Regions from separate parts of the Pelosinus fermentans DSM 17108 genome, predicted to be linked through region 1. Evidence: riboswitches for the same ligand, from Rfam matches in the RefSeq annotation. Region 1 holds a riboswitch; each other region holds the start of a gene.

Region 1 (4,878 bases):
TTCAATGGGATTAGCACCGCTGGTAGTGGCGGACATTTTTAAGGTAATTCAGGAAATTAACCAAGAAGGAACTACGGTATTGCTTGTGGAACAAAATGTAAGGCAGGCATTAAAGATTGCCAAGTACGCCTATGTATTAGAAACGGGACGCATAAGTCTTCATGGCCAGGCGGTTGATATTGCTAAAGATTCACGGGTTATGGAAGCCTATTTAGGCGGCAAAAAATAAATGATTAGCAGTCTCTGGGGAAGTCTCATTTAGGACGGCAAAGGATGAGCATAACTAACGCTTCAACTTTCTACTACCTACGCTTATAGTTATGCTCATCCTTGGCCCGTTTGTGGCTATAGATAGTTTTCGAAAGAGACTGCATTAGAATGAGGAGGAACTGTAGGGATGGAAAATATGTATGTTTTTTATGAGGGAAAGATTGTTTTGGAGAGGGAAGTACATATCAGTGTACGCTGTAAAGGATTTAACTATGGGCTCGGTTGTTTTGAAGGAATACGGGCTTATTGGGATGAGACTGAAAAACAGCTGTATGTATTTCGGCTGAGAGAGCATTATGAACGTCTTCTGCAATCTTGCAAAGTGTTGTATATTAATATTCCTTATACGGTAGATGAGCTATGCCAAGCTACGATTGAATTGCTTAAGAAAAATAATCTTCAGACGACAACCTATATCAGGCCAGTTGCATTTAAAGGCTCCAATCATGTTGCTCCTAGCTTATTAGATGATGATAACCGAATTGTGATCTATTGTCAGCCGATGGGTAACTTTACGGGCAAAGATGAGCTTCGGGCCGCATTTACTTCCTGGGAACGCTTAGGGGATAACATGCTGCCGCCTCGCACTAAGCCTACAGCCGCTTATCTTAATTCGGCTCTGGCTTCTTTAGAAGTAGTGAGCAAAGGGTATGATGAGGCTTTATTTTTAACACGCAATGGTCATGTTTGTGAAGGTCCGGGGGAAAATGTATTTATGGTTCGCAATGGGAAAATAATTACTCCACCTCCATCTGACAATATTCTTGAAGGTATTACCAGAGATACAGTCATGCGTTTGGCACGCCAGGAGCTTGGCATTGAAGTGATTGAGCGCAGTATTACCAGAACGGAATTATATGCAGCGGATGAAGTTTTCTTCAGCGGTACAGCGATGGAAGTGGTGGCTGTTGTTGAAGTGGATGACCGAAAAATTGGCAATGGTCATCAAGGCCCTGTGTGCCGTAAACTCAAGGAATTATTTTTTCAGGTTGCTACGTCCAAAATAAAGACATATTCGGATTTTTGCACACCTGTATATTAAAAGTTTTGTAAAATATGGATTACAGAGGCACAACGCTGTATTGACGGCGTTGTGTCTATTCTTTGTAATCTTTACGTTTTCACAGTTCAATTTTTTTGTTTTTTTAAGGGATACATAGAGGGTTTCTAAAAAAGATCCTTGCTTGGAGGACTTTAGTCCTTAAGTTTTACTTGACTTAATAATAATAAGGCAATACAATTATATGTATAATTTGACAAAAATTTCAAAGTTAATATTGGGCAAACTTACTGAAAGGTAAGGACGCAAAGCCGTGGGTCTAAGGAATTGTCTATGACTGCCAGGTTGCGAATATAATTACAATGTAATTATTAAATTGGCACCCGCTTTCTGTAGCTGGTGCTTTATTTCGTATTCTTTATTCTCTGTGTCCTTTGTGGTTCTCATCGTAGAGCCAAAAGAATTACTAATTACCGGGAAATAGGAGATGATATAGTTGACCCTGCGATCCAAAATAACAATGCTAGTGATCGTAACCTTTGGTCTATTTATTTTTTGTGTATATGCTTCCTTACATTATTCATTGGATCAGCAATTTGAGGAAAAACAAATCTTTATTAAAAATTCAGCTACTGGTAGGTATGAAAATCTTGCTCTTACTATGCCTTTCTTAGAGGAGCAGCATTTACACCTAGTAGGTCGAAAAAGTATTTATTATGGAGCTATTTTGATATTGTGCAGTGGTTTGATTTTTAGTTTTCTGTTACCGATGATATTAGAAAAAATATTATTTCGTCGTTTGTATTCATTAATTAGGAGTATCGTCTATATAACCAAGACCCAGGATCTGTCATCAACTCTATGTGTATCAGGAACGGATGAGATTGCTATTTTGGCAGGAGAAATGAATGAGATGCTGCTCGCTCTGTCCAATGAAAAAATGTTGAGGCAGCAAGCCTTGCAAGAAGTGCAGGAGCTTAATAGAAATCTGGAAGAGCGGGTACAAGAAAAGGCAGTACAGCTGCAAAAACAGATGTATACGGATCAACTTACGACAACTCCCAACCGGCTGCAGCTGAATGAAGATATGAAAGATGCAAGAGAGCCTCATTTAGCAATTATTAATGTAGAACAATTTCGCACGATCAATGAGTTTTACGGCTATCAGGCAGGAGATGATTTATTGCTGGAACTGGCAGAACGTCTGATAAAGCTGATAGAACCATATCACTATAAATTATACCGTTTAGCAGGTGATGAATATGCCATCCTGGCTAATGAGGGAAATGAGAAGGACTTTAGTGATTGGATGCTGAATATTCATAATGTAATTGAAAAGGTGCCTTTTAAAATTCATGGTCATAGTTCATATCTTTTTGTTACTATCGGTATTGCAATTACGAAAGATAAACCTTTAGAAAAAGCACAAATGGCTTTGGAATACGCCAGGCAATACTGTCTGCCGCTAAAAGTGTATCATGATGATTTGCCTATGAAGGAGACTCATCGCAATAATCTTCATTGGATACATGAAGTGCAAGATGCAATACAGGAAGATCGGGTCATGGTATATTATCAGCCGATCATGAATACTCTTACTTTTGAAATTAGTAAATATGAAGTATTGGTTCGTCTGCTTGGCCGAGATGGGCAGGTGATTTCACCTGGAACATTCTTGCCTATTATTAAGAAAACTAAGCTGTATCCACGTCTGACAGAAGTGGTTTTAGAAAAATCTTTTACTCACTTCGCAGACAAAGATGTTGATTTTTCCATCAATCTAAGTGCAGCGGATATATTAGACCATGGAGTACAAGAGTTAATTGGAGAATTATTGGAAGACTCTTGCATCGCGAAAAGAGTCACTTTTGAATTTGTTGAATCAGAAGAATTTAAGAACCCAGAGGATTTATCTTTTTTTATCAAAAAAATAAAAGCATTTGGTGCCAAAATAGCAATTGACGATTTTGGCAGCGGTTACTCAAATTTTGCTTATATTCTTAATATGGGAGCTCATTATATTAAAATTGATGGCTCATTAATTAGTGAAATTGGAACAAATCCTGCAATGGTCGCCATTGTTGAAAGCATCGTGTATTTTGCCAAGCAGCTTGGTATTCGAACCATTGCTGAATACGTTAGTTCCGAGTCTGTTTTTCTAGAAGCCAAAAGAATTGGTTTGGATTATGTACAAGGTTACTATATAGGAAAACCAAGCCCTATTTTAGTAGAGGAAAACAAGTTCTGCTGTATTCATTAGGAGTCAGTTAAGTAATTTGCTAAAAATGATAAAGGATAATGGATTTCTCATATAATCACGTTCTCTAATCGGCAGAGGTGATTATATAAGAAATCCATTTTTGTTTTTTTATAGCCTGTAAACTAGTTTTAGTGATTTGTAATATTTATCCTATGTGGTGGCAATAATAAAGACAGAACGCTAAGGATAAATAAGGATGTGATGATAACAATGAATGAAACAGAGGAAAGCTGGAAAGAAAGTCCAATCGTGATTTTTGCAGGTGTGTTAGTAGTATATACAGTTAGCCACTCCATCATGGTATTATTTAGTTAATAAGAGAATTTGATATGGATTGGGTTTTTCGTATTTGCTGCACGATTTGTGATGGTATTGACAATTTATTATCTGCGATGTTATCCTTAAAGCATGAGAATTGTAGGTGAATTCTATGTTTGGATCTAATACCATTTGCATTGTGGGTGATGCCAAGTCACCGCAGAATGACGCAGTAACTCATCAATATGGACGTTTTTCCATTTGTTTCGTAGTAGATAAAGACTCTGGAAACATTATTACGTGCAGCAGTACATTTGCAATCAGTCTAACGAACGATTTTATTACCACCATTTTTAATAATAAGAGTTTAACAACGGATAGTGAGATCATTCGCACAGAAGTGGAAAATCGCTATTTTGGGGCTTCTCAGAAAGCGATTATTGTAGCATTTAAAGATGCTCAAAAAAAATATAACAGTATAAAAAAAGGCATTCATGTACAAATGACAGAGTAGTGATACTCTCAAAAAAATATGTGGCTGTTTCATTTATTACTAACGTAAATGAAATCCAGCAAAGCAATCCTTTTATCAGGATTGCTTTGCTGGATTTTTTTATTTAATAAGGAGGAGATATCATGAAAAGAAGTTTGCCAATTGGAATATTTGATTCAGGTATTGGTGGTCTTAGTGTTTACAAGCAAATAAAGAAGGTATTGCCAAATGAGGATATCATCTACTTTGGCGATACGGCGCGTGCTCCGTACGGCCCTCGAAATCCATGGCAAATACGAGAATTCGTGAATCAAATGCTGTCTTTTTTTGATCGCTGTAATATAAAAATAGCTGTAAGTGCCTGTAATACCATTACTGTACTGGGATTGGAGGATTTTCAGAAGAATCATGACTTTAAAATAATAGGAATGAGCACAGGAGCACAGCAAGCGATAGCTGCCAGCGTCAATAAACGTATCGGCGTTATTGGAACAGAGGTGACAATTCGTAGTGGGATGCACCACAAAAACTTGTTAGCATTAAGACCGGAGAGTAAGGTGTACGCTCAGACTTGCCCTAAATTTGCACCTCTCATTG
Region 2 (4,878 bases), 2.5 Mb from region 1:
AACTCCGGGAAAACTGCCAAAACTGCGAGCTAAATCATTATTTCTCAGTATTATGGATGAGATTCTAACCAGTGCTGACAACCGGCGCAACGAAGGCGGACAGGAAATTGTAGAACAGGCCATCGAATACATTCACAGTCATTACATGGAATCCCTTACTGTGCCAATGCTTGCCGGACACTATGCTCTAAACAGCAAACAATTTGCCTATTTATTTCAAAAAAATACAGGGATGGGACCAAATGAATATTTGATTGATTACCGGATACGCCGCGCAAAAGAACTATTATCCACTACAGCTTGCTCAGTAGCAGAAATTTCGGCTTGCGTAGGCTATTCTGACCCATATTATTTCAGTAAGCTTTTTAAGAAACGTACGGGCTTTTGCCCCAGTGTACTGCAAAGCTGCTTAAAAGAAAACATCGGCTAAGTATAAAAAACGGCATCACTAAACAAATTTGTCTAGTGATGCCGTTTTTCATTTTCATTTACTTATAACTTAAACTTACTGATGATCTCATTGAGTTCTTCTGCCATTTTTGCTAAGGATTCAGCATTATGATTGATCTCATGCATACTGGCACTTTGTTCTTCGGATGCAGCGGCTACCGTTTGTGCACTTGCTGCAGTTTCTTCTGCAACACCACTAATATTTTGGACATTCCCTACCATTGTTTGGGTTCCCTTTGCTGTTTCCTCAATTGTATGCGTTATTTGTGCAACTACTGTTTTTACCTTATCAAGCTTATCAATAATCACTTCAAACCCTCTTTGAGTGTTGAATGTTACTTGTTTTCCTGCTTCCACCTCATGGTTTCCTTCACTTACATGCAGGACAGCATAATCAATGTCCTCTGTCATTTTTTTAATAATTTCAGCAATGTGGTGTGTTGCATCAGCACTTTGCTCCGCCAGCTTCCGAACCTCTTCTGCAACTACTGCAAAACCTCTTCCTGCTTCACCGGCACGAGCAGCTTCAATAGCAGCATTCAACGCTAATAAGTTGGTTTGACCTGCAATGCCTTGAATGACTGTAACGATTTCCCGAATGTTTTCAGACCCTTTTGCTAAGGAATTTGCCGCCTCTGTAATACTGATCATTGATTTTGCAACAGTATCATTCTGTGTAACGATCTGAGTCAGTAAATTCATCCCTTGGCTTGCTTCTTCAACAGCATTTTGAGTGTTCGCATTCACTTCATAGGCGTTCGAATTCATTTCCTCAGTACTTGCAGAAAGTTCCTGAATCGTAGCGGACATCTCCGTTATATTTGTAGTATTCTGAGCTGACCCACTCGCAACTTCCGCTATGGTATTGGACACAATTTCTGCTGCACGCAGCTGTTCTTCTACTGTTGCACTTAATTCTTGACTAGATGCTGCCAAAGATTCAGAGTTTTGGCGTATTTGTCCCACTAGTGAGCGCAGAGCATTCTTCATTTGGGCCATTGCAGTAACCATATCACCTATTTCATCATTAACAGCAGCATGCTGCTCAGCAGTTGTTAAATCGAAATGACTGATTGCATCCATTTCATTCCGAACACGACGCAAGCGTTTCGCCATATACCTACTGTACCAGTATGCTAAACTACAAACGAACAGTATAACAAGCATACTTAAAATTCCAACCAAATTCTTAGTATCTTTTTGTTCCTGCATAAGTTTAACCGTTGATTGTTTTAAATATTTTTCTTCTAAATCAAAGGTTTTATCAAATTGCAGGTCTATCTGCTGTGATAAATTTCTCCCTTCCGCAAGCAACGTATCGAAGGAAGGACTGTTAGCTTTTCTTGCATCCATAAGCTGTCCCATTTTAAGACTATAGTCATCCATCATCTTTTCTAGTTTAACAGCTTCTGTTTTCACTTCTGGATTTTCCACACCAGATACAAATACTTTTAAGTCTTTTACGCTATCTTCAAATTCTTTTCTGGAATTTTGCTCATAGCTGCTAATCGAGTAGGCCATAAAACCTCGCAATTCAGCAATACCAGTATGCATACCATCCTGTGCCTTCGTGAGTAAGAGCATATTTGCGGAAGTATGTGTAATTAAATTTTCATATGTATCACTTGCTGTCGAATACTGATATGCTGTATATCCAAGCAGTATAAGCAGAAAGGAAATAGAAGTGAGGAACATACCTCCTAATTGTGCAATAATAGGTATTCTACGCATAAAATAACTCCTTTACATTTTAATTGTTGAGACGGCTGCATAAACTCTTTATCGCATCTCCTTCCATAAAAAAAACCAGATTGTTACATGAACTGTAATTCATATAGCAACCTGGCAGACATAGATAAAAATCGTTAGTCCCATAGCTTTGCGTCCTTAACTTTCGCTAAGTTTGCCGATCGTTCAATGGTATTGAATTTATGTATTAATAATTCTCCTCAAACCTCCAAAATCCTCTAAATTAAGACAAATTTTTCATCTTATTATTAAGCTCAACACCGAATTGAAGCAGGCTATAAATCAAGAAAAGAACATACAACTTCACTCATTGTATGTTCTTTCTTAAATGTCTTTTCGTTTTATGGAATACTTTTTCCAGCCTAAGACATCGTAGCCTTAACCCTCTCTTCTTGAGACATATCTGCTAAGTTTTTTACCTCAGTCAAATCCAATCCCAGGGTTTTGGCAATCCGTTTACCATAATCTTCATCGGCTTTGTAGAATAATGCAGTTTGTCGAAGCTGAATTCTTTTTTGAGCCTGCCCTAAATTACCGCATATATTAGAAATTAGGTTGCTTCTGTCAGTATCACTCATGACCCGACGGTATAATTCACCAGCCTGAACAAAATCTACATCTGACAAAACAAATGGATGTCTGTCCACTAAGCCTGTTACATCGATAGCAGGTACTGCATATTGAGCATCAGGTTCTGGACCATCAAAAGAATTAGGATAATAGTTCGGTCCCGCACCACCATTGCCGTCAATATTCATGACACCGTCCCGCTGGTAGTTGTTGGTAAGACCAGCTTTAGATGCATTAATGGGGATCTGATGAAAATTGGCCCCCAGTCGATGTCGCTGTGTGTCAGGATAGCTGAACAACCTTCCCAACAGCATCTTATCTGGTGATACCCCAATACCGGGAACAAAGTTGCCAGGAGCGAATGCTACCTGCTCAACTTCTGCAAAGAAGTTTTCTGGGTTTCGATTTAGCACCATTTTTCCTACTGGAATCAACGGATAATCTGCATGATACCAAACCTTTGTGATATCGAATGGATCGAATTTATAGTTCTTAGCATCGTCTGCCGTCATAATCTGAACATATACTGTCCATGAAGGATATTCTCCTGCTTCGATGCTGTCATAGAGATCTTTAGTTGCCCGATCAGGGTCTGTACCTGCTAATTCAGTAGCTTCTGCATCTGTAAGAGTCTGGAAACCAAGGTCTGCTTTAAAATGCCATTTGAACCAACAGTGTTCGCCGGCCTGATTGTAAAACATATAGGTATGGCTGCTGTGCCCGTCCATATGACGAAAGCTTTTAGGTGTGCCCCGGTCAGAAAACAAAATTGTCACCTGATGAATGGATTCCGGAGTAAGGGATAGAAAATCCCACATCATATCAGGATCTTTTGTATGTTTCGCTGGATGCCTTTTTTGAGTATGTATAAAATCAGGAAACTTGATAGCGTCCCTGATAAAAAAGACCGGAGTATTATTACCTACCATATCATAATTTCCCTCGTCGGTATAAAACTTCACAGCAAATCCACGTGGGTCACGCCGCAGAATCAGCAGATCCCTTTTCACCGCCAACGGTAGAAAAGCGCACGAAAAGATCTGTTTTCTTACCAATTTGCGAAAGGAAGTCAGCCCTGGTAAATTGCGTAATATCATGAGTAACTTCAAAATAACCGTGAGCTCCGGTTCCTTTGGCATGGACTACTCTTTCTGGAATCCTTTCCCTATCGAAATGTGCCAGCTTTTCAATTAGATGAGTATCGGACAAAAGTGTGTAGTGTGAGCTGCCAGTGGTAATGGAGTTTTGATCATCAGCTACAGGAATACCAAAATTTGTTGTTAATTTTTTCTTATTACTATCAACCATTAGCTTCACTCCTCCTCATATAATGTTAAAGAACGACTTATTTAGGGAAGAACCTTCTAACTTTTTCAGCATCAGCCTCCTTTCCTAGCCCAGTTACTTCAATACCTAATTATTGGCACTAAGATTATTTTTCTTAAAATACTTATTCTCCAAACATAACATTATTCCTTTATTTATAATCAATTATTTTTAGCTATTTCGCAGAGTCAAGGGACGGTTCCGAGACTCACTTTGTACGCTGAACCATATTTCTATCTACATCCAATAACTTAGCAATTTGACGAATTGATAGGTTTGATTTTCGTTTCAGTGTGTTAATAAGATCTCGCCGTAAATCTTCCTTCTGGCGATTTTTCAGATCACTACTATTGATATTATGTTTGACTAGAAAATGCATAATCAATTCTTTTGCTTGATTTTCAGTTTGAATCGCTTTCTCTTCTACATTCTCTTCTTGTAAATCTATGAACTTTCCATCATCCTGTATTTTTGAGTAGTCTATAAAAAGCTTCGTTGATTTCTCGATATCATCTGAAAACATTTCGAGTATAAAACGCTTATCGATACTATTGTTTTGATTTTTTGTCTCTGTAAAAATAAAATAGCTACTCCATTTGTATTCTTCTATCTTTTTAACTATCCCTGCTTTGACTGGATTGTTATGTATGTATCTTACTGCCGACAATAGATATGCATCATTTTCAATTCCTTCGCTCTTAAATCGATCTTGAAAGAGATGTCCCGTTCGAACGTATTTTTTATTGAAATAGTAGGCGTAGCTTATATTAATTCTTTTCATAA
Region 3 (4,878 bases), 2.3 Mb from region 1:
AAATTTTTTAATGCTTCTCGCAGGGCACTCATGCTTACATTGAACTGCAGAGCTAATTCTTCTTGTTTTAACTGTATTCCCCCCTGCAGATCACCATTTAAAATTCTTTCACGAAGAGCTTCTGTAATAGCAGTAGGTATACTGCGGTGTGAGATTGTATTCGTTTTATAATTATTATTTTTCATAGCATTATTATAACATGTAACAAATTTAATTTCGATTTTCGAAAATCTTTTCTTTATTATACGCTTCCCTGCCAATACAGTAAATAATATTATCGATTGTATACAGTATATATTCGATAATTATTGTTACTTTCATCTTCTAAAACTATTGATTCTGCACTATAAAAATGGGATATTTAGATTCTCACAGAATCTAAATATCCCTCTGGTGCTCTAGTTTTTTATAAAATCTTATATGGAGAACTTTCTTATTTCTTGTTGCAATTCTCCTGCCATGTTAGCTAATGCATGACTGGAAGAAGCGATTTCCTGCATGGATGCGGACTGTTCTTCTGTCGCTGCTGAGATGCTTTGTGTTTCGCCGGAAGTATTTTTCATAATACTTTCAATATCCTGTACAGCAGTAACAATTCTTTGACTGCCAGTCTTCATTTGTCCGATGGAATCGGTTATCTGATATACTTGACTGGCTACCTGACCAATAAGCAATTCAATCTGTTTAAAAGCTGCACCTGCAGCGCTTACAACTTCATTGCCAATCTCAACTTCTCTTGTACCATCCTTCATTGTTACTACAGCTTCATCTGTATCTGCTTGAATTTCATTAATCATATCCGCAATTTGTTTAGCCGCCTGCTGGGATTGTTCTGCTAATTTCCGCACTTCTTCTGCTACAACAGCAAATCCGCGTCCTTGTTCACCTGCACGTGCCGCCTCAATAGCCGCATTTAAGGCCAGCAAGTTGGTTTGCCCTGCAATTCCTGAAATGGTATCTACAATTTGTCCAATTTCTTTTGATCGTTCCCCTAACTTGGCTACGACTCCTGCAGATCCTGAAATTGTCTTTTCAATAATATTCATTTGATTTACAGCATTGAAAACAGCCTTACTTCCCTGACCTGCAGCCGCTGCGGCCTCTTCTGAAGTCAAATTAACGGTTGCAGCATTTGTGACAACAGACTGTATACTAGCCGACATATCCTCTACAGCCGCAGAAGTTCCATTGATTGCTTGCAGCTGCAATTCTGCCCCCTGTGCTACCTCCGTAATTGAAGCAGCCACTTGAGTAGATGCATGGGCAGATTGTTCCGCGCTGGCTGTAAGTTCTTCTGATGAAGCAGCTACATGTTCTGCTGTTTGAGCGATCGCCCTAATTAGATTACGCAGATTTTCTGCCATAGTAGAAAAATCTGCAGCAAGTTGGCCAATCTCATCATTTGTCTGAATCGTAAGGTTTTGTTCCGAAAGATCTCCTCCAGCCATACGTTGTGCAGATTGAGATAAGATTGCAACATTTTTGGTAATTCCGCTCGACAATCTCCAAGAAGCAGTCGCTGACAATAAGATGCCAAGCAAAGCAGTTAGTCCAAATTGATATCCTAAAGCCGTGACCTGACCATATACATCTTTTACGTCAACGGTGATCCCCATTGTCCAGCCAGTAGCAGGAATCTTGGTATAAATCATTAACTTCTCTGCTCCGTTTGCCTCATAGGTTTGCATACCTTTATCCTGGGCCAGCATTTCTTTTGCAAATTTTTGCAATACAGGATCTTCATGAATGTTCTTTGAAACTTGGACAGCATCCGGATGAGCTAAAATAATCCCCTGCTGATCAATAATGGTGCCATACCCTTTTCCATTTACCTTAACGTCTTTAATCTTTTCACTCAGCAAATCTAGGGCTATATCAATGCCAACAACACCGCGAAAATTTCCTGCCTCACTTTTTAATGGTACCCCTGCGGACACAATATATTTTTTGGTAAATGCATCAACATATGCATCCGTAAAGACGAGTTTATTTTTTTCTTTTGTCTGCTGATACCACCCACGTTTACGGGGATCATACCCTTCAGGCAGTGTCGTTCCTGAACCATCAATCATTTTACCATCTTCTAATCCGGCATATAGATCCAGTAAACTAGGATCTGCTTTGTAGTTTTGTACAAAAGAAACCGGGATTTCCCTATCACCTAACACAACTCGAATATTCTCACTTGTTGTCACTGCGGTTTGCGCCTTCGCCAATAACCAGCCGTCTAATTGAGTTGAATAGGTATTGGCAACTGAGAACATTTCATTCTTAATATTTTCCTCTACCTGACTTTTCGCATAAAAATACCCCATCGTCGTAGCTACTAATAAGACCAGACTCGTAATCGCCATCATCATTAAAAATTTCATTTTTAATTTCATATATACGCCCTCTCCTCTCTCCTAACATTCCAATAAATAAAATACTGAAATAAGTGCCTCAATATAAAAGATTGCCAAGTTACATCATAATCAACAAACGATGCAACCTGGCAATCATAGATGTAACATCCTTAGACCCATGGCTTTGCGTCCCCACCTTTAGGTTGGTTTGCTCATTATGGTATTTTCTTCTATGTTTTTCGACATTTTTCTTCAATTTCCTTTCGCTTTACCAAAAAAATAATAGAACCTCCCAATTGAAGCGGTCTGCTATGTACCATATTTACCGTTCGTTCATACTATAAACAGCCTAGTACTTCATCTGCATTAAAAACGCTGCTGCTTTAGCAGTCTTTTTCCGTACTGCTTCGTTGTCTCCGCCTTGCAGATCAAAAAAAATCCTCGCTAAATTATCTATAGTTTTAACGCAGATGAGGTACTAGAATGCTTAATGTAAGGGAAGTGTTATCTTGGTTTTAAAATCTGATTTTCAAGATACCTTAGAGTTTTTCATTTTCTCAAATCTTCCCATCCTTATGAACCCAGGTAACGCTATGAATGTAGTTGTTTCCAATGAAATCATTCCTACAGCTCCCACTCCTCCTCTTACTCCTACATCTGCGGTTCCAACTGTCGCCACAGCACCTGTACTTGTTATTACACCAGAGACGTTAAAAGCATTGCAATCGTATACGATAAACAATTATCCCGATATAGGACTTCCTCAGGATATTGCCCAAATCGCCAAAGATTTCATTGCAAATCTTCCCCCGCTCATCCCCATTACCCAAACTACAGCTGTTAGCACAGCTGTAACTATATAAGATATCGTATCAAACAAGTCTTGCAACGCCAATTCCGATCCATGTAGCTGCAAATCCAAGCAGAAGATTAAGCCCTATATTATATAACGCTATTATCACATTAGAGTCCTCCAGTACACGAAAGGTTTCGTAACTAAAAGATGAAAACGTAGTTAAACCACCAACAAAACCAACGGTAACCAGTAGCCGCCAATAGGGATTTACAATGAAACGTTCTGTCGTCAGCGTCATAAATATGCCGATAATAAAACACCCTGCCACATTTACAATAAGTGTTCCATAAGGAAAATCAGCTCCAAACCGCTCAGAAGCCCATAGGGAAACTAAATACCGAGCTGTCGCTCCAATACTTCCTCCAACGGCCACCGCTATGATTCTCAACATTCTTATCACCACCTCATCCTTTACGCATTATACTTTTATCCACGACCTCCAGCAAAAATTAAAAAGGATCTTTCTCTGCGTTTATTTACAAAAAAATAGACTCCTACCAATATGTTGGTAGGAGTCATTACTGCATCAGCAGATTTAATGGCGAACCCCATCGCCCCCAGTAACTTATCAGCACAAAATCAGTGAATACTGACGCAAGGTACTAGTTTATGAATTTTGCTGCTTTCATTATAGCAGACCTCTTAAATCGGCGTCAATAGGACACTTTTGTTGTCCATTTCTATTATTCAAATCGGTTCTTCTTTTGTTACTTTTTCCAATGGTGGAATTGTAACATCTACCTTTACTCTTCTTTTCATAAAATCATCCAATAATGAATATACAACTGGTACAACCACTAAGGTCAAAATAGTTGAGGTAACCAAACCGCCAATAATCGCATGAGCCATAGGAGCACGTGCTTCAGCTCCTGGTCCAATTCCTAATGCTAGTGGAAGCATCCCAAAAATCATTGCTGCAGTTGTCATCAGAATCGGACGCATCCGAACTACAGCCGCTTCTACTAATGCCTGATTTCGTTCGATTCCTTCTCCCATACGTTGTTTGGCAAAGTCAATCAGCAAAATCGCATTTTTGGTTACGAGACCCATCAACATAATAATCCCAATGAGAGACATCATGCTAAGCATACTGCCAGCAATTAGGAGACCCAATATTGCACCAATGATTGCCAGCGGTAAAGCCAGCATAATAGCGAAAGGCTCAATATAGCTTTCAAATTGAGCGGCAAGTACAAAAAAGATGAAGAGCACCGCAGCAGCCAATGCCATTAAAATACCGCTAAAGGCATCTGCCATCTGCTGTGATTGTCCGGTAGTTACAAACTTGTAGCCTTCTGGCAATTTAACCTCTGCTAACCTTTTGTCTAGCGCTGTGTTGAAATCCCCAAGAGAGACTCCACTTAAATTTGCGGAAATAGTAATTTGTCCCTGACGGTCATATCGCTTGATTTGGGTCGGACTTGTGGCATATACCATCTTAGTTACCTGTGACAGAGGAACCATAATCGCCTGCCCATTTTTATCTCGATTCGAGCTTGCTGCATAGATATTGTTTATATCTGCTAAACTCGTACGGTCACTATGTGCTAAAATAAGCCTCACGTCGTACGAATCATCTTCATCTCGGTACTGTGTTACCACTGTTCCGTTAAACATAGTTTGAAGAGTAGTCGCAATATTGGAAGTAGACACACCAAGATCAGAAGCCTTATCATG

What was found. A riboswitch is a leader RNA that binds a small molecule or an ion and turns the genes downstream of it on or off. The one in region 1 is predicted to bind cyclic di-GMP.
Region 2: it holds a riboswitch for cyclic di-GMP, as region 1 does, so the genes downstream of both, FR7_RS17045 (methyl-accepting chemotaxis protein) here and FR7_RS05360 (EAL domain-containing protein) in region 1, are expected to answer to the same signal.
Region 3: it holds a riboswitch for cyclic di-GMP, as region 1 does, so the genes downstream of both, FR7_RS16375 (methyl-accepting chemotaxis protein) here and FR7_RS05360 (EAL domain-containing protein) in region 1, are expected to answer to the same signal.

What each region holds. Positions count from the first base shown of each region.
Region 1 is NZ_AKVN02000001.1:1,220,403-1,225,280, forward strand. It holds gene FR7_RS05350 (ABC transporter ATP-binding protein) at 1-229, shown strand, start outside; gene FR7_RS05355 (branched-chain amino acid transaminase) at 398-1,312, shown strand; cyclic di-GMP riboswitch class I at 1,541-1,623, shown strand; gene FR7_RS05360 (EAL domain-containing protein) at 1,791-3,530, shown strand; gene FR7_RS05365 (DUF3870 domain-containing protein) at 3,961-4,302, shown strand; gene murI (glutamate racemase) at 4,425-4,878, shown strand, end outside.
Region 2 is NZ_AKVN02000001.1:3,671,692-3,676,569, forward strand. It holds gene FR7_RS17040 (helix-turn-helix domain-containing protein) at 1-430, shown strand, start outside; gene FR7_RS17045 (methyl-accepting chemotaxis protein) at 493-2,181, opposite strand; cyclic di-GMP riboswitch class I at 2,284-2,368, opposite strand; gene FR7_RS17050 (catalase) at 2,562-3,731, opposite strand; gene FR7_RS24560 (catalase) at 3,748-4,077, opposite strand; gene FR7_RS17060 (REP-associated tyrosine transposase) at 4,304-4,878, opposite strand, start outside.
Region 3 is NZ_AKVN02000001.1:3,527,991-3,532,868, forward strand. It holds gene FR7_RS16370 (GntR family transcriptional regulator) at 1-185, opposite strand, end outside; gene FR7_RS16375 (methyl-accepting chemotaxis protein) at 417-2,384, opposite strand; cyclic di-GMP riboswitch class I at 2,483-2,568, opposite strand; gene FR7_RS16380 (hypothetical protein) at 2,855-3,208, shown strand; gene crcB (fluoride efflux transporter CrcB) at 3,218-3,592, opposite strand; fluoride riboswitch at 3,704-3,766, opposite strand; gene FR7_RS16390 (efflux RND transporter permease subunit) at 3,889-4,878, opposite strand, start outside.